Regions from separate parts of the Pseudomonas sp. B33.4 genome, predicted to be linked through region 1. Evidence: predicted binding sites of a transcription regulator. Region 1 holds the regulator's gene; the other holds the start of a gene.
What was found. Region 1 encodes sigma-54, which starts transcription at its own class of promoters, with help from an activator protein. Its sites were predicted from a motif close to ANTGGCATNNANNTTGCTNT; they were not measured.

Region 1 (13,689 bases):
ACCGTGAAGAAACTGGCCAGCGCCGGTCGCGCTACCGGCAGCAAGGTCACCGAGGCGCGTCCACGCATCGACATGGTGATCCAGCCGAAGAAGAAAACCGACGAGAAAACCCAGTAATGGCAACTCTGAAAGCTCAGCACCTGGCCAAGGCCTATAAAAGCCGCCAGGTCGTGCGTGACGTCAGCCTGTCGATCGACAGCGGCCAGATCGTCGGCCTGCTCGGCCCGAACGGTGCCGGCAAGACCACGTGCTTCTACATGATCGTCGGCCTGGTACAGGCCGATCAGGGCCGCGTGCTGATCGACGATCTGGACGTCAGCCATCAGCCAATGCACGGTCGCGCCAAGGCCGGTATCGGCTATCTGCCGCAAGAAGCGTCGATCTTCCGCAAACTGTCGGTGGCCGATAACATCATGGCCATCCTCGAGACCCGTCAGGAACTCGACAAGGCCGGCCGTCGCAAGGAGCTGGAAAGCCTGCTGCAGGAATTCCACATCAGCCACATCCGCGACAACCTCGGCATGAGCCTTTCCGGCGGTGAACGCCGCCGGGTGGAAATCGCTCGCGCACTGGCGACCGCACCGAAATTCATCCTGCTCGACGAACCGTTCGCCGGTGTCGACCCGATTTCGGTCGGCGACATCAAGCAGATTATCCACCACCTCAAGGCCAAGGGTATCGGTGTGCTGATCACCGACCACAACGTCCGTGAGACGCTGGACATCTGCGAAACCGCTTACATCGTCAACGATGGTCAACTGATCGCCGAAGGCGACGCAGAAACCATCCTGGCCAACGATCTGGTCAAGGAAGTGTATCTGGGCCACGAGTTCCGCCTGTAAGCGCAACAGTGCCCGGTGCGCCGCCGGGGCGCTGTATCGATTCAAGCAGGATTTAATACGCTTTAATTGTTACAGCGCTCTAGGCAAACACTTCAGTTTCAGGCATATAATTTGCTTAAGTTTGGCGCTTCGGCGCCCTGTAGTGGATGGCGCATAGCGCCGGCGAATAAGGTGTTAAGCCCCTGCCATGAAACCATCGCTAGTCTTGAGAATGGGCCAGCAGCTGACGATGACACCGCAGCTGCAACAGGCCATCCGCCTGCTCCAATTGTCGACCCTGGATCTGCAACAGGAAATCCAGGAGGCGCTGGAATCCAATCCGATGCTCGAACGCCAGGAAGAAGGCGAAGACTTCGACAATTCCGACCCTATGGCCGACAACGCCGAACAGAAGCCCAACACCGAGATCCAGGAACCTTCCTATCAGGAAACCGCCCCGACGGTCGACAACCTCGAGGACGGCGAATGGAACGAGCGCATCCCCAACGAACTTCCGGTCGACACCGCCTGGGAAGACGTCTACCAGACCAGCGCCAGCAGCCTGCCCAGCAACGATGATGACGAGTGGGACTTCACCACCCGCACCTCTGCCGGCGAGAGCCTGCAAAGCCATTTGCTGTGGCAACTGAATCTCGCACCGATGTCCGACACCGATCGCCTGATCGCCGTGACCCTGATCGATTGCATCAACAATCAGGGCTACCTCGACGAAACCCTCGAAGAAATTCTTGAGGCGTTCGACCCGGAACTGGACATCGAACTGGACGAAATCGAAGCCGTCCTGCACCGCATTCAACAGTTCGAACCAGCCGGCATCGGTGCGCGCAACCTCGGCGAATGCCTGTTGCTGCAATTGCGCCAGCTATCGGCCAAGACACCTTGGCTGGCTGAAGCGAAACGTCTGGTTACCGACTACATCGACCTGCTGGGCAGCCGCGACTACAGCCAGTTGATGCGCCGCATGAAGCTCAAGGAAGATGAACTGCGTCAGGTCATCGAACTGGTGCAGAGCCTTAATCCGCGTCCAGGTTCGCAGATCGAATCCACCGAAGCCGAATACGTTGTGCCAGACGTCATTGTGCGCAAGGACAATGAGCGCTGGCTGGTCGAGTTGAACCAGGAATCGGTGCCACGCCTGCGCGTCAACGCCCAGTACGCGGGTTTCGTCCGTCGCGCCGACACCAGCGCCGACAACACCTTCATGCGTAACCAGTTGCAGGAAGCCCGCTGGTTCATCAAGAGCCTGCAGAGCCGCAACGAAACCCTGATGAAAGTTGCCACCCAGATCGTCGAGCATCAGCGCGGTTTTCTGGAATACGGCGACGAAGCCATGAAGCCGCTGGTCCTGCACGACATCGCCGAAGCGGTCGGCATGCACGAGTCGACGATTTCGCGGGTGACCACGCAGAAATTCATGCATACCCCGCGCGGTATTTATGAGCTGAAATACTTTTTCTCCAGCCACGTCAGCACCTCCGAAGGCGGCGAATGCTCGTCCACGGCGATCCGCGCGATCATCAAAAAACTGGTTGCCGCGGAAAATCAGAAAAAGCCGTTGAGTGACAGCAAGATCGCTGGTTTACTGGAGGCACAAGGCATTCAGGTGGCTCGCCGCACCGTCGCCAAGTACCGCGAATCCCTCGGGATCGCGCCTTCGAGCGAACGCAAGCGGTTGATGTAAGCCACGTTACAGCGTTCCAGTGGCAGGCTATCCAGCCTGCCGCTTTATGCACTGGCAACGAAGGAGAAGCTGTATGCAAGTCAACATCAGTGGACACCAACTGGAAGTGACCCAACCTCTGCGTTCCTATATCGAGGAAAAACTCCAACGACTGGAGCGACATTTCGACAAGATCACCAACGTGCAGGTCACGATGTGCGTCGAAAAGCTGAAGCAGAAAATCGAAGCCACCTTGCATATACCCGGCAGCGAAGTGGTCGCCAACGCGGAACATACCGATATGTACGCGGCGATCGACGCCTTGACCGACAAGCTGGATAAACAACTCAAAAAGCATAAGGAAAAGACCCAGAGCCTGCTCCAGGGCGCGACCGGTCGATAACCCCCCACCCCATGATCCGACTTGAAAGTATCCTGACCCCCGGCCGTTCTCTCGTGAACGTGCCGGGCGGCAGTAAAAAGAAAGCCCTCGAACAAATTGCCAACCTGATCGCCCGCGAAGTGCCGGATCTGGAGATGCAAGATGTCTTCGAGGCCCTGATTGCCCGTGAAAAACTCGGTTCCACCGGTTTTGGCAACGGCATCGCCATTCCTCACTGCCGCCTCAAGGGTTGCGAAGCGCCTATCAGTGCGCTGATGCACCTTGAAGCACCTATTGATTTCGACGCCATCGACGGTGCGCCGGTTGATCTGCTGTTCGTATTGCTGGTCCCGGAAGCCGCCACCGATGCGCACCTGGAGTTGCTGCGTCAGATCGCCAGCATGCTCGACCGCAAGGATGTTCGCGATAAACTGCGTAGTGCCGCGAGCAACGAAGCCTTGTATCAGGTTGTCCTGGACGAGCAGAACGGGCACTAATCATGCGCTTGATCATCGTCAGCGGCCGTTCCGGCTCGGGTAAAAGTACGGCTCTGGATGTCCTTGAGGACAACGGCTATTACTGCATCGACAACCTGCCTGCAGGCTTGCTGCCGGAATTGGCCGAACGCGCGCTGATTCACACTGAGCTGGCGCAACCGCTGGTGGCCGTATCGATCGATGCGCGCAACCTGCCGAGTCATCTGACGCGCTTTCCCGAACTCCTTGAAGATGTCCGGGCCAAGCACATCCAGTGCGATGTCCTGTATCTGGACGCCGACGAAGAAACCCTGCTCAAGCGTTTCTCCGAAACCCGTCGTCGCCATCCGCTGAGCAACGCCAATCGCTCGCTGGCCGAGGCGATTCAGGATGAAACCGCCCTGCTTGGCCCGATCGCCGACCTCGCCGATCTGAAAATCAACACCACCAATCTGAACCTGTACCAGTTGCGCGACACCATCAAGCTGCGCCTGCTGAATCAGCCGGAGCCGGGTACCGCGTTTCTGGTCGAGTCATTCGGCTTCAAGCGCGGCATGCCGGTAGACGCGGATCTGGTGTTCGATGTGCGCTGCCTGCCCAATCCGTACTGGAAGCCGGAACTGCGTGCGCAATCAGGTCTCGATGCGCCAGTGGCCGAATACCTCGCGGCGCAGCCGGAAGTCGAAGAAATGTTCCAGGACATCTTCACCTACCTGCACAAGTGGCTGCCGCGCTTCGCCGCGAGCAACCGTGCCTATGTCACCATTGCCATTGGCTGCACCGGCGGGCATCACCGCTCCGTCTACCTGACCGAACGCCTGGGTCAGGCCCTGCAGAAAACCCTGAAGAATGTCCAGGTTCGCCACCGCGACCTCACTTAAAGGATTCACACCGCGATGCCTGCTCTGGAAATCGAAATCATCAACAAGCTGGGCCTGCATGCCCGCGCATCGGCCAAGTTTGTCGGAGTGGCCGGGCAGTATCCGGATTGCACGATCAGAGTGGGACGCACGCCAGAGACTACCGTCGATGGCAAAAGCATCATGGCGATGATGATGCTGGCAGCTGGCAAGGGCACCAGGATCTATCTGAGTACTGAAGGGCATCAGGATCAGGAGGCGCTGGATGCGCTGGTGGCGCTGATCAACAACTATTTCGACGAGGGCGGTTGATCCGCCGGTGAGGGAGCTTGCTCCCTCACTTTTGTTCAGCCCAACGCGGTATCCATCACCATCATCAAACAAAACCCGATCAACAAGCCAAGACTGGCCAGTTTGTCATGACCATTGCGTCGCGACTCGGGAATGACCTCGTGGGTCACCACCAGCAACATTGCCCCTGCCGCCAGTGCCAACCCTAATGGCAACAACACCTGCGCAAGGCTGACCAGCCACGCACAAAGCAGGGCAAACACCGGTTCGACCAGACCAGACGCCGCGCCGATCAAAAACGCTTTGACCCGCGACATCCCCGCCCCGGCCAATACCAGCGCAATCACCAGACCTTCCGGCACATCCTGCAAAGCAATGCCCATGGCCAAGCTGTCCGCATCCGGCATGCCGCCGCCTGCAGAAACACCAACCGCCATGCCTTCAGGGATGTTGTGGGCAATGATGGCGAAGACGAACAGCCAGATTCGCGGCGGGATCACCGGATGCTCGACAGTGCCGACGAGCATTTCCGGTGAAGCGCCGGAAACTTTGCGATCGACCAGATACAGTCCGAAAGCTCCGAGCATGATGCCGAAGCAAATCAGCCCACTGGCGCCCCACGGTGTCAGGCCCAGGTTTTCAGCGGCGGCAATGCCCGGCACGATCAACGAAAACGCCGTCGCCGCCAGCATCACGCCGGCGCCAAACCCCAGCAACGTATCGCTGAGCGCTTGCGGCATACGCCGAATCACCAGCACCGGCACAGCGCCAAGCGCCGTGCCGAGGGCGCAGATCGCACCGCCTTGCAACGCCCGCAACAGCCTCGGCTCCAGATTCAGCCATTCCAGCCCGTGGGCGACCAGCAAGGTCATGCCCGCCAACAGCAACAGCGATCCCACTGCGTAACGAAACATACGCCCACTTCCGATCGCCAGTGTTTCAGTGCCCATAGTCAGCCTTGGATTGTTTTTATAAAAGACTTAAACCAGTGCGGCCTGATAGCGCGCAGCCACTTCAGGCCAGTTAATTACGTTGTAGAACGCGTTGATGTATTCCGGGCGACGGTTCTGATAGCGCAGGTAATAGGCGTGTTCCCAGACATCGAGACCGAGAATCGGCGTGTTGCCGTTCATCAGCGGGCTGTCCTGATTGCCACTGCTTTCCACGATCAGCTTTTTCTCCGGGGTCACGCTGAGCCAGGCCCAGCCGCTGCCGAAGCGAGTCAGAGCGGCTTTGGTGAAGGCTTCCTTGAAACTGTCGAGACCACCCAGTTGCTCATCGATGGCCTTGCCCAGCGCGCCGTCCGGCTTACCGCCACCACTCGGCACCATCACTTCCCAGAACAGCGAGTGGTTGGCGTGACCGCCGCCCTGATTGATTACCGCCGCGCGGAGTTTTTCCGGCAATTGCTGAACGCTGGCGACGAGCTTTTCCACCGGCCACTCAGCGTATTCGGTGCCTTCTACGGCGGCGTTTAAGTTGTTGATGTAGGTCTGGTGATGCTTGGTGTAGTGAATCTCCATGGTCTGCGCATCGATATGCGGCTCGAGAGCGTCGTAGGCGTAAGGCAAGGCAGGCAAGGTAAAAGCCATTTCAATGGACTCCATGGTGGTTTGGGGCAGGCGCGCGGCGCGCATTGCCGGTATCCGGGTGCAGCAAACGCTGGGTCCGCGGGTATTCGCCGTGTTCGCTGATAAAATTCAGCAGCTCGACGTAGGTCTTGCTGCTCTGGCGCAGCGCCGCTTCACGCAATGCCAGACGCTGGCGTTCGTCCTGCATGGTCTGCAGCAGCCGTTGGTGGATGGCGCAGAGGTATTCAGCGCTCTCCTCCGGCTGATTCAAGCGCAGGTGCAAGTCAGCCAGGTTGTGGTGGGAGATGACGCAGGCCGCCACCGCTTCGTCGGCATCCGCCCAGCGTTCGAACAACACTTGCGCCAAGGCCAGGGCTTGCAGGTAAGCCTCGCGGGCGTCGATCAATTCGCCCAGCATGAAGCAGCGATTGGCCCGTTCGATCGTGCGTTTCCAGTGCTCCATGGTGAGCCTCCAAAGCGGTAGCGGGGTTTACACGCCGCCGGCGGTGAGTTTCTCGGGATTGAGCAACTCTTCCAGTTGGCTGCGCGACAGGTCGGTGTGTTCCAGAGCGACATCGATCACCGCGCGACCTTCTTTGTAGGCCTGCTTGGCGATTTCCGCGGCTTTCTGGTAACCGATGATCGGGTTGAGCGCGGTCACCAGAATCGGGTTGCGCGACAACGCTTCTTTCAAGCGCGACTCGTTGACCTTGAAGCTGGCAATGGCCTTGTCACCGAGCAGGCGGCTGGAATTGGCCAGCAACTCGATGCTGCTCAGCAGATTCTGGGCGATGATCGGCAGCATCACGTTGAGTTCGAAATTGCCCGACTGACCGGCGATGGTGATCACTGAATCGTTGCCGATGACTTGCGCGGCAACCATGGCGGTGGCTTCGGGGATCACCGGATTGACCTTGCCCGGCATGATCGACGAGCCCGGTTGCAAGGCTTCCAGTTCGATTTCGCCGAGGCCGGCGAGCGGGCCGGAGTTCATCCAGCGCAGGTCATTGGCGATTTTCATCAGCGACACTGCGGTGGCTTTAAGCTGGCCAGAGACAGCGACGGCGGTGTCTTGCGAGCCGATCAACGCGAACAGATCTTTGCCTGGGGTGAATTGCACATCGGTCAGTTGGCTGAGTTGGCGGCTGAAACGTGCGGCGAACTCAGGATGCGCGTTGATCCCGGTGCCAACCGCTGTGCCGCCCTGCGCCAGGGATTGCAGGCTCGGCAGCAAGTCTTGCAGGTGGGCGATGTTGGCCTTGAGCTGTTGCGCCCAACCATTGAGCACCTGGCTCATGCGCACCGGCATCGCGTCCATCAAATGCGTACGGCCGGTTTTGACGTGGTGATGTACTTGCTCGGCTTTGTGCTCGATCACCTGCACCAAATGCAGCAATGCCGGCAGCAGTTGTTCGTGCAGGGCCAGTGCGGCACTGACGTGGATGGTGGTCGGGATAATGTCGTTGCTGCTCTGACCGCAGTTGACGTGATCGTTGGCGTTGACCGTCTCACCGAGCAGGCGGCTGGCCAGGGTGGCGATCACTTCGTTAGCGTTCATGTTGGAACTGGTGCCGGAACCGGTCTGGAAGATATCCACCGGAAAATGCTGCATGAAATCGCCTTCGAGCAAGCCTTGCGCGGCGTCGCTGATGGCTTTGCCTTGGGCGGCGCTGATCTGGTTGAGTTCGACGTTGGCGCGGGCAGCCGCAGCCTTGGCGAGGATCAGCGCGCGGATGAATTGCGTCGGCATCGGCTTGCCACTGATCGGGAAGTTATCCACTGCGCGCTGGGTTTGCGCGCCGTAGAGAGCGTCCACCGGCACCTGCAGCTCGCCCATGCTGTCGCGCTCAATACGTGTCTTGGTCATCTGAAAATCCTTGCACCAGTTCAATAAGGGGAATCGAGGGAAGCAATTCGCAAGTGGCGAGCTGCCAGGTGTAGCGTTGCCAGCGTTTGAGCCGGCAGTTGCACAAAGACAGGCGCTCCATTTCACGCAACGGGCGCCAGGCTTGATCGAGGCAGATGCTCCGCCAGTGCCACGGCAAGGCGATGTCGGTGGCCGTGTCGAGCAGCAGACGGAAGGAGGTTTCAGCGATGGTCCAGGGAGAAGTCGCAGTGCAACAAGACAGATACCGGCCTTCGGCGAGGTAATGTTCGATCAGGCGCGGCTCGTCGGGATCAATCGCGCAACGGATCTGGCGACTCATCCAGCGCCAGCTTTCGAGGTACGGCTGCTCGTGCAAGGCAGAACTCATGATCCGGGGCTCATCCGATAATGAGATTTATTATTAGATGATAATGAGAACCAAAACAAGAGCACCGAGTTACACAGAGTCCATTGTGGGAGCGAGCCTGCTCGCGAAGGCGTCGTGCCGGTCACCACTGCGGTCGGCAGTGAAATCGCTTTCGCGAGCAGGCTCGCTCCCACATTGGTTTTGTATGGAGCCAATAAAAAAGGCGCGCCACCCGATGAGGTGGCGCGCCTTTTGTGTATGACGACTGGCGTTTAGCTGCCCGCGACAGTCATCCGTTCAATCAATACCGAGCCGGTGCGAATGTTGCTGCGCAGTTCCAAGTCATTACCCACGGCAACGATCTGCTTGAACATGTCACGCATGTTGCCGGCGATGGTCACTTCCTGCACCGCGAACTGGATTTCGCCGTTCTCGACCCAGAAACCCGCCGCACCACGCGAGTAGTCGCCGGTGACCATGTTCAGACCATGGCCCATCAATTCGGTGACCAGCAAGCCACGGCCCATACGCTTCAACAGCGCCGCCTGGTCTTCATCACCATGGGTGACGAACAGGTTATGCACTCCGCCGGCGTTCGCCGTGCTCGGCATACCGAGCTTGCGCCCGGAGTACGTGCCAAGGATGTACGAGACCAACTCGCCCTTTTCGACGAACGGTTTGGCGTACGTCGCCAGGCCGTCACCGTCATAGGAGGCGCTGCCCATCGCGCGCATCAAGTGCGGGCGTTCATCAATCGTCAGCCATTCCGGGAACAGCTTCTGCCCCAAAGTGCCTTCAAGGAACGACGATTTGCGATACAGACTGCCGCCGGACACCGCCGAGAGGAAGCTGCCGAAAAGACCGCCCGCCAGCTCTGCGGAAAACAGCACCGGCACTTCGCAAGTTGGCACCGGCCGCGCGCCCAGCCGGCTCGCTGCGCGTTGCGCGGCACGCTGACCAATGCTCACCGGATCGGCCAGCAATTCGCCCTGACGGCTCACGTCGTACCAGTAATCACGCTGCATCTGGCCATCGGCCTCGGCGATCATCACGCAGCTCAGGCTGTGCCGGGTCGATGCGTAGCCACCAATGAAACCGTGGCTGTTGCCGTAAACCCGGCAGCCCTGATGGGTGCTGAGGGTCGTGCCGTCGGCGTTCTTGATCCGCGCATCGGCGTCGAACGCCGCCGCTTCACAGAGCAAGGCCTTCTCGATCGCTTGCTCTGGCGTAATGTCCCACTCGTGAAACAGGTCGAAATCGTGCTGTTCCTTGGCCATCAACGCCGCATCGGCCAGACCCGAAGCCTCGTCTTCTGAAGTATGTTTAGCGATGGCCAGAGCCGCAGCGACGGTTTCGCGAATTGCATCCGGGCCGGTCGCCGAGGTGCTGGCCGAGCCTTTGCGCTGACCCACATACAGCGTGATGCCAAAACCCTGATCGCGGTTGAACTCGACGGTTTCGACTTCACGCTGACGCACTGATGTCGACAAACCCTGCTCCAGCGATACTGCGACTTCGCAGGCACTGGCGCCCTGACGCTTGGCTTCGGCGATGATCTGCTCGACTTGTTCCTGCAGTGCCGGCAATGCCTGCGGGCCGACGCTTTGAACTGCACTCATGCTCATCTCCACTCAAATTCTGCTTTCGGCTGGGGTCATCGAGCGACCGGGCCGGACAAGCGGCCCCCGACTGGTTATCATGGCGGCGTTTCTTTGCGGACTGCCACCATGGTTGATTCTTACGACGACTCCCTCGATACGGGAGAAAAAAGCAAATCTCAGGTCAAACGCGAGCTGCATGCTCTGGTTGACCTCGGCGAGCGCCTGACAACACTCAAGCCTGACTTGATCGCAAAACTGCCGCTGACCGACGCCATGCGCCGGGCTTTGGCCGATGCGCCCAAGCACACCGCGAACATCGCGCGTAAACGGCATTTGCAGTTCATCGGCAAACTGATGCGCGACCAGGACACGGACGCCATTCTCACGTTGCTCGATCAACTCGATGCCTCTACTCGTCAGTACAACGAGCGTTTCCACAATCTCGAACGCTGGCGTGATCGCCTGATCGCAGGCGACGATGCCGTGCTGGAGAAGTTCGTCGTCGAGTACCCGGACGCCGATCGCCAACAACTACGCTCCCTGATCCGTCAGGCTCAGCACGAGGTTGCGCAAAACAAACCTCCTGCTTCCAGCCGCAAGATCTTCAAGTACATCCGTGAGCTGGACGAGACTCAACGCGGTCTGCGTTGAGATATCGCCACTTGTAGGAGCTGCCGCTGGCTGCGATCTTTTGACTTTGATTGTTAAAAGATCGCAGCCTTCGTCAGCTCCTACAGCTGGTTCATTTATGCGCCCGTGCCACCCACGGTGATCGCATCGATTTTCAGCGTCGGCTGACCCACGCCTACCGGCACCGACTGCCCATCCTTACCGCACGTGCCCACACCGCTGTCCAGCGCCAGATCGTTACCGACCATCGACACCCGGCTCATTGCCTCAGGGCCGTTGCCAATCAACGTCGCGCCTTTGACCGGCGCGGTGATCTTGCCGTCTTCGATCAGGTACGCCTCGCTGGTGGAGAACACGAACTTGCCGCTGGTGATGTCGACCTGACCGCCGCCGAGGTTGGCGCAGTAGATGCCCTTCTTCACCGAAGCAATGATTTCCGCCGGATCGCTTTCGCCGCCGAGCATGTAGGTGTTGGTCATGCGTGGCATTGGCAGATGCGCGTAAGACTCGCGACGACCGTTACCGGTGCGAGCCACCCCCATCAGACGCGCATTAAGCTTGTCCTGCATGTAGCCCTTGAGTACGCCGTTTTCGATCAGCGTGGTGCACTCGGTCGGGGTGCCCTCGTCGTCGACGCTCAGCGAACCGCGGCGGCCGCTCAATGTGCCGTCATCGACGATAGTGCAAAGTTTCGAGGCAACCATTTCGCCCATGCGCCCGCTGTAGGCCGAACTGCCCTTGCGGTTGAAGTCGCCTTCGAGACCGTGGCCGACGGCTTCGTGCAACAGCACACCGGACCAGCCCGAACCCAACACCACCGGCAACGTACCGGCCGGTGCCGGAATTGCTTCCAGATTCACCAGCGCTTGGCGCAAGGCTTCGCGGGCATAACCCATGGCGCGGTCTTCGGCGAGGAAATAACGGTAGTCGGTACGCCCGCCGCCGCCATGCCCGCCACGCTCGCGACGGCCATTCTGCTCAACAATCACACTGACGTTGAAACGCACCAGCGGGCGCACATCCGCCGCCAGGCCGCCGTCGGTGGACGCCACCAGAATGCGTTCCCAGACGCCAGCCATGCTGACGCTGACTTGCTGGATACGCGGGTCGAGTGCGCGGGTAGCCACATCGATACGCTTGAGCAGTTCAACCTTCTCGGCGCGGCTCAGCACTTCCAGCGGGTTGTCCGGCGCGTACAATTGCGCGACATCCTGCGTGGTGAACGCTTGCACCGTGCCGTTCTGGCCGGCGCGGGAGATCGAACGCGCGGCACGGGCCGCTGCGCCGAGGGCTTCGAGGGTGATCGCGTTGCTGTAGGCGAAACCGGTTTTTTCACCGGACTGCGCACGTACGCCGACACCTTGGTCGAGGTTGAAGCTGCCTTCCTTGACGATGCCATCTTCCAGCGCCCACGACTCGGAGATCTGGCCTTGGAAATACAGGTCGGCGGCATCAATGCCCGGGCCGGCCAGATCGCCGAGCACGCCTTGCAGGCTCTCGATCGTCACGCCGCCGGGCGCCAACAGGTGATCACTGACTGAGGACAACAACTCGCTCATAGGTTTACGCCTTAAATTCGTGTTCTGAAGCAGGCCGCTGGGCGCCCTGCGAGAAAAACCGCCGATGACTGGTCACCGGCATTCGCGCCCTGATGGACGCTTGTTCAATACTGTCGCGTTCGGCCAACAACACCGCTTCGCCTTGATCCTGACTCGCCAGCACGCGGCCCCACGGGTCGATAATCGCCGCATGGCCGAAGGTTTCGCGCGGTCCCGGATGGGTCCCGCCTTGCGCGGCGGCCAGCACATAACACTGGGTCTCGATGGCCCGCGCGCGAATCAGCACATCCCAATGCGCTGCGCCGGTCACCGCAGTAAAGGCCGACGGTGCGGTGATCAACTCGGCACCGGCGGCACGCAATTCGCTGTACAGCTCGGGAAAGCGCAGGTCATAACACACGGTCAGACCGAGCTTGCCCACCGGCGTGTCGGCAACCACCACGCCACTGCCATAAGCATAGTCATCGGATTCGCGATAACGGCCGCGATTGTCCGCCACATCGACATCAAACAGATGCAACTTGTCATAGCGTGCAACGATTTCGCCATGCTCATTGACCAGCAGCGAGCAGGCATTGGCCTTGGCCGTCGGTTGATTGACCGGCGGCAACGGCAAAGTGCCGGCCACTATCCATAACTTGAGGTCGCGGGCAGTCTGTTTCAACCACGGCAGGATCGGTCCTTCGCCGAGCGCCTCGGCACGGCCGATGTCAGCAACGTCACGACGGCCCATGGCGGCGAAGTTTTCCGGCAGCACCGCCAGCTTCGCGCCGCCGGCAGCAGCCTGTTCGAGCAGGCGTCGGGCCTGAGCCAGATTGGCCAGCACGTCGCTCTGGCTGACCATTTGAATCACCGCTAAAGACATGGCTACTCCTCGGAATCTGCGCATAACTGTGTAGGAGCTGCCGCAAGCTGCGATCTTTTGATCTGGCGCTTAAAAACAAAATCAAAAGATCGCAGCCTTCGGCAGCTCCTACCAGGGGTAGTGTCTGCTAGTTAAAAAGGCTTGTCGAAGGTGATTTTCGGCTCTTTCCATGGACCTTTGACGGTGTATTTCACACTGGCAAAGCGCGCCACACGATCACCGATGAGCTTGTCGATCAGGAACAGTGCGCCGCCAACTGCCGGTGCGCCAACGATCAGCGCAGCGATCGGCAGGTTGTTGGTCACCGGTAACGTCACCAGCAATTTGGCGTCGACCTTGTCGCCGACCAGATCCAGCGTGCCATCCAGTTCCAGGTTGCTCGAAGGACCGGTCAGGCGAATCGGCTCGCGAGTCACATACACGCCGTTGTTTGCCACCAACAGGCCTTTGACCCGGTCGTAGCTCAAGCCTTTGCCAAACAGATCAGAGAAATCCAGACGCAGCCGCCGGCCGATGGAGTTGAAGTTAAGCAGACCGAACACCCGCAATGCCTGCGCGCCACCCTCCACTTCAACAAACTGGCCTTTGTTCAACGACGCATCGAGCGTACCGGAGAAGCGCTTGGTCGCCAGCCATGCCGGCGAGCCGGGCCAGCGGCCATCGACGTCCATGTGGAATTCTTCGCTGGTCACGCTCGGGGCAAAGCCCCAGCCCTTGA
Region 2 (5,693 bases), 2.7 Mb from region 1:
CCAAGACCCAGGGTTTCCTGGTCCGCTCGGTGGAGCGCATCGTCAACATGAACTGGGAAGAGATTCATCCGCCGCCCAAGGGCACGGGTCGCGATCATTACCTGACCGCTGTGACTCGGGTGGACAATCAGTTAGTCGAAATCATCGACGTCGAGAAAGTGCTGGCGGAAGTTGCGCCGACGCCGGAAGCGATTTCGGTGGGCGTGGTCGATGTCGAGACCCAGACCAAGGCACTGTCGTTGCGTGTCTTGACGGTCGATGACTCATCGGTGGCGCGCAAGCAGGTCACGCGTTGCCTGCAGACGATTGGCGTCGAAGTGATCGCGCTGAACGACGGCAAGCAAGCGCTGGATTACCTGCGCAAGCTGGTCGACGAGGGCAAGAGGCCGGAAGAAGAGTTTCTGATGATGATCTCCGACATCGAGATGCCGGAGATGGACGGATACACTTTGACGGCCGAGATTCGCGCTGACCCGCGCATGCAAAAGCTTCATATCATCCTGCATACTTCGTTGTCCGGGGTATTCAATCAGGCGATGGTCAAGAAAGTCGGTGCCGATGACTTTTTGGCCAAGTTCCGTCCTGATGACCTGGCATCCCGGGTAGTCGACCGGATCAAAGCAGCAGATATCAGCTAGGAGCGCTTTGCTCCTGGCGGTCAACACGATTTAAGAGGCGGCATCATTGTCTACGGGTAATTTGGATTTCGAACAGTTCCGGGTCTTCCTGGAAAAAGCCTGTGGCATTTTGCTCGGTGAAAACAAGCAGTACCTGGTCTCGAGCCGTCTCAACAAACTGATGGAGCAGCAAGGCATCAAATCCCTGGGTGAGCTGGTTCAGCGCATCCAGACCCAGCCGCGCAGCGGTTTGCGCGAGCAGGTGGTCGATGCCATGACGACCAACGAAACCCTGTGGTTTCGTGACACCTATCCGTTTGAAGTCTTGAAGAACAAGGTGCTGCCTGAAGCGATCAAGGCCAGCCCCAACCAGCGTCTGCGGATCTGGTCGGCCGCCTGCTCGTCGGGCCAGGAACCGTACTCGCTGTCGATGTCGATCGACGAATTCGAGCGCACGAACCTTGGCCAGTTGAAGATGGGCGTGCAGATTGTCGCCACCGACCTGTCCGGTCTTATGCTGACCAACTGCAAGACCGGCGAGTACGACAGTCTGGCAATCGGTCGCGGTTTGTCGCCGGAACGTCTGCAGCGTTACTTCGACCCGAAAGGGCCGGGCCGCTGGGTGATCAAGGCGCCGATCAAGAGCCGCGTGGAGTTCCGCTCGTTCAACCTGCTCGACAGCTATGCTGCGCTGGGCAAGTTCGACATCGTGTTCTGCCGCAACGTGTTGATCTACTTCTCTGCTGAAGTGAAGAAAGACATCCTGTTGCGCATTCACAGCACGTTGAAGCCGGGCGGTTATCTGTTCCTTGGCGCTTCCGAGGCGCTGAACGGTTTGCCGGACCATTACCAGATGGTGCAGTGCAGCCCGGGGATCATTTACCAGGCGAAATGACCGCATCTGCAACACGAAAATAACGGGAGCCCCCAAAGGCCTCCCGTTTTTTTGTGCCCGAATTATTTTCTACGGACACCACACCCCTGTGGGAGCGAGCCTGCTCGCGAAAGCGGTCTGTCAGTAAAACAGTTGGCGACTGACACGCCGCCTTCGCGAGCAGGCTCGCTCCCACAGGGGATCTGCGTTGACCTGGCAAGGACGGCAAGCGGCAGAAAAGCGGCATCCGGCGGAAACCGGTTGCCGCTTTTCTGGCATTGCCGCTTTGCCGACGCCCGGCAAAGCCCCGGTTTACGGGCGTTTTTTGGTTTGGCACGGCGCTTGCTAAAGCTCAGTTACGAAAAACCGGTCACCTGAAGGTTCCCGACATGAGCATCAGCTTCGATAAAGCGCTCGGCATTCACGAAAAGGCACTGGGCTTCCGCGCCCAGCGTGCCGAAGTGCTGGCCAACAACATCGCCAACGCCGATACCCCGAACTACAAGGCGCGGGATCTGGATTTCTCCAAAGTGCTTGAAGCACAGACCCAGAAAAATGCGAACGGCACCATCGCCCTGAACATGACCAACAGCCGTCACATTGAAGCTGAAGGCCTGGGCAACGGCGACGAATCGCTGATGTATCGCACGCCGATGCAACCTTCGATCGACCAGAACACCGTGGACGCCCAACTGGAACAGTCGAACTACGCGGAAAACGCCGTCGGCTTCCAGGCCAGCTTCACCCTGCTCAACAGCAAATTCAAAGGGCTGGTGTCAGCCCTGCGCGGAGAGTAATCCATGTCCCTGTCCAGCGTTTTCAACATTGCCGGCAGCGGCATGAGCGCACAGACCACACGTCTGAACACCGTGGCGTCGAACATCGCCAACGCCGAGACCGTCTCGTCGAGCATCGACCAGACTTATCGCGCCCGTCACCCGGTATTCGCCACCATGTTCCAGGGCGGCCAGAACAGCGGCAGCAACTCGCTGTTCCAGAGCCAGGACGCGGCCGGTCAGGGCGTACAGGTGCTCGGTGTGGTCGAAGACCAGAGCAACCTCGAAGCGCGCTACGAGCCGAACCATCCGGCGGCCGACGCCAAGGGCTACGTCTACTACCCGAACGTCAACGTGGTGGAAGAAATGGCTGACATGATTTCCGCGAGCCGGTCCTTCCAGACCAACGCCGAAATGATGAACACCGCCAAAACCATGATGCAGAAGGTACTGACCCTCGGTCAGTAATAAGGGGCGACTGCCATGAGTGTTTCCGATACCACCAGCAGCTTGAGCATGAATGACATCCTGGCGAACTCGTCGAAAAAGACCAGTTCGACCACTGGTGGCATTGCTTCGGCCACGAACAGCGCCACCGGCGGCCAGGCCCTGGGCAAGGACGCGTTCCTGCAATTGCTGGTCACCCAGCTGAAAAACCAGAACCCGCTCGATCCGCAGGACAACAGCGCATTCGTTGCGCAGTTGGCGCAGTTCAGTAGCCTGGAAGGCATCACTACGCTGAACTCCACCGTGAGTGGCCTTGCTGGCAACTACAACTCGTCGCAAGCCTTGCAGGCCTCGTCGCTGGTGGGCCGCAACGTCATCGTACAGACCAACTCGGTTCAGCTCGACGATCCGAGCAAAGGCATGACCGGTTCGGTCACCGTTCCGTCGTCGATTGCCGGCGGCACCGTCAGCATCACCGACAGCAGCGGCACGGTCGTTCGCACCATCGATCTGGGCAGTCGCGCCGCAGGCGCCGCGAGCTTCACCTGGGACGGCAAGGACAAGGACGGCAATGTGGTCAAGACCGGTACCTATACCGTCAAGGCCAACGCATCGATCAATGGCACATCGACCGATATGGCGACCTACCTGCCGGCCACCGTCACCAGCGTGACGATCAGCCAGACCGGCGGCGAGCTGATGCTCAACCTGTCCGGCAAGGGCACTGTTGCCCTGTCCAAAGTACAAACCATTGGTATATAGAGCCGACTAACCGGCACAAAGGAGTGGAATATGTCTTTCAATATCGGCCTTAGCGGTCTCTATGCAGCCAACAAGCAACTGGACGTGACCGGCAACAACATCGCCAACGTCGCGACCGCCGGTTTCAAATCGTCCCGTGCAGAATTCGAAGACGTCTACTCGGCCACTCGCCTGGGTAGCGGCAGCAAAGTGATCGGCAACGGCGTGCGCCTGGCCAATGTTTCCCAGCAGTTCACCCAGGGTGACATCAACAACACCGGTAACGTGCTGGACATGGGCATCAACGGTTCGGGCTTCTTCACCATGAGCAACAACGGCTCGGTGTCCTACACCCGTGCCGGTACGTTCAAGGTCGACAACGCCGGTTACATCACCAACACCGACTACACCTCGCGCCTGCAGGGTTACGGTGTGGACGCCAATGGCAAGATCATCAACGGTGTATTGACCGACCTGAAGATCGATACCTCGAACCTGGCGCCGAAATCGAGTTCCCTGGTGACTTCGAGCATCAACTTGAACTCGACTGCGCCGGTGATCGTTGATACGGGTACCAACGCTGTCAAGTTTGATCCGACCAAACTTGAGACTTACACCAAGTCGTTCAGCACGCCGATCTATGACACGCAGGGCAACTCTCACGTCATGGATCAGTATATGGTGAAGACCGGCGAAAACACCTGGAAGGTCTACACCCTGGTTGATGGCCGTAACCCGGATGCGACCGGTAGCAACCCAAACGATCCGCTTACGCCTCCGGTTGCTTCGACACTCACCTTCGACAGTTCTGGCAATCTGTTGCAGGTCAGCACGCCTAGCACATTACCAGCTCCGGCGCCGAACCCGATCATCAGCAGCGACTTGAAGCTGACGACCTGGAAGCCGGGCACTGTGACCAACGGTAACTTTACGCCTAACGGTGCGGCTGCCAACCCGGCCGGTATTACCATTTCGATGGCCAAGACCACTCAGTACAACGCTGACACCGCGCGTTCGATTCCGACTCAGGACGGTTACGCCACTGGCCAGATCACCAACCTGACCATCGACGGCACCGGTACGCTGTTCGCCAACTTCAGCAACAACCAGAGCAAGGCCATCGGCCAGGTTGCGCTGGCCAGCTTCACCAACGAACAAGGCCTGCAGGCTATCGGTGGCACCAGTTGGAAAGAGACGTTTGCTTCGGGTATCCCGGGCTACGATGCACCCGAAACCGGTACCTTGGGTTCGATCGCTTCCAACTCGCTGGAAGAGTCCAACGTTAACCTGACCAACGAACTGGTAGACCTGATCAAGGGCCAGAGCAACTATCAGGCGAACGCCAAGACCATCTCCACTCAGAGCACCATCATGCAGACCATCATTCAGATGACTTGATGTGATCTGATAGCTGCACTGAAAACCGACGCCCGAGGGCGTCGGTTTTTTTTTGCCCGCTGTCAGGCTTTTCTCAGATACCTACCGTTCGTCGACAGCTGTGGTGCAGTAATTGCAGATGCCCCGAGCAGAGGAGGGGGTGCGTCAAACTTCCGCAGGTCATGGAGACCTCTGGTTGCAAGGCGGTTAAACGTCTCATCAATGACCACGCTCAAAAGTACTCGGCTTTATCGAGGCGATTCTGAAGCATTGCGTTGACTATCGATTCATCAAAAAGGCAAGGAAGAAACAATGGCAGTTATAAACGGAACTTCGGGTACGGACACACTGGTAGGCACGTCAGGTGCGGATGAGTTGTATGGGTTTGCGGGAAATGACTCGCTGAGTGGTGGCGAGGGCAACGACCTGTTGGATGGCGGAGCAGGTGCCGATGTCTTGAATGGCGGGAACGGTATTGATACCGCGTCCTATGCCAATTCGACGGCAGGAGTGACCGTCAATCTGACCGCTGGCACAGGCGTAGGCGCAGATGCCCAAGGCGATACCTTGACGTCTATAGAGGCCGTGATTGGTTCTGCATTTAATGACATTCTTACCGCGCAGTCATCTGGTAGCACGTTGAACGGTGGTGCTGGTAATGACATCTACTACGTCAACGGCACTTCGGTGAACGTGGTTGAGGCAGTGGGCGGCGGTGATGATGAAGTGCGCACTGTTTTGCTCAATCACACCCTGGCAACCAACGTTGAACGGCTGACCTACGTCGGTACCGGTAACTTTGTCGGTTACGGTAATGCTTCAGACAACGTCATTACCGGCGGAGTCGGTAACGATTACTTG

Region 2: the regulator sigma-54 is predicted to act here: its motif matches at 1,821-1,840, upstream of flgB (flagellar basal body rod protein FlgB).

The regions. Positions count from the first base shown of each region.
Region 1 covers NZ_CP140706.1:994,622-1,008,310, reverse strand. Annotated here, with positions in the region: gene lptA (lipopolysaccharide transport periplasmic protein LptA) at 1-117, shown strand, start outside; gene lptB (LPS export ABC transporter ATP-binding protein) at 117-842, shown strand; gene U6037_RS04290 (RNA polymerase factor sigma-54) at 1,030-2,523, shown strand; gene hpf (ribosome hibernation-promoting factor, HPF/YfiA family) at 2,597-2,905, shown strand; gene ptsN (PTS IIA-like nitrogen regulatory protein PtsN) at 2,917-3,381, shown strand; gene rapZ (RNase adapter RapZ) at 3,384-4,241, shown strand; gene U6037_RS04270 (HPr family phosphocarrier protein) at 4,257-4,532, shown strand; gene U6037_RS04265 (ZIP family metal transporter) at 4,568-5,461, opposite strand; gene U6037_RS04260 (superoxide dismutase) at 5,492-6,103, opposite strand; gene U6037_RS04255 (hypothetical protein) at 6,105-6,545, opposite strand; gene U6037_RS04250 (class II fumarate hydratase) at 6,573-7,949, opposite strand; gene U6037_RS04245 (FagA protein) at 7,930-8,337, opposite strand; gene pmbA (metalloprotease PmbA) at 8,589-9,935, opposite strand; gene yjgA (ribosome biogenesis factor YjgA) at 10,044-10,568, shown strand; gene tldD (metalloprotease TldD) at 10,664-12,106, opposite strand; gene U6037_RS04225 (carbon-nitrogen hydrolase family protein) at 12,111-12,971, opposite strand; gene U6037_RS04220 (YhdP family protein) at 13,103-13,689, opposite strand, start outside.
Region 2 covers NZ_CP140706.1:4,904,535-4,910,227, reverse strand. Annotated here, with positions in the region: gene U6037_RS21610 (chemotaxis protein CheV) at 1-638, shown strand, start outside; gene cheR (protein-glutamate O-methyltransferase CheR) at 685-1,512, shown strand; gene flgB (flagellar basal body rod protein FlgB) at 1,881-2,288, shown strand; gene flgC (flagellar basal body rod protein FlgC) at 2,292-2,735, shown strand; gene flgD (flagellar hook assembly protein FlgD) at 2,751-3,476, shown strand; gene flgE (flagellar hook protein FlgE) at 3,507-4,853, shown strand; partial or broken gene U6037_RS21580 (hypothetical protein) at 5,145-5,693, shown strand, end outside.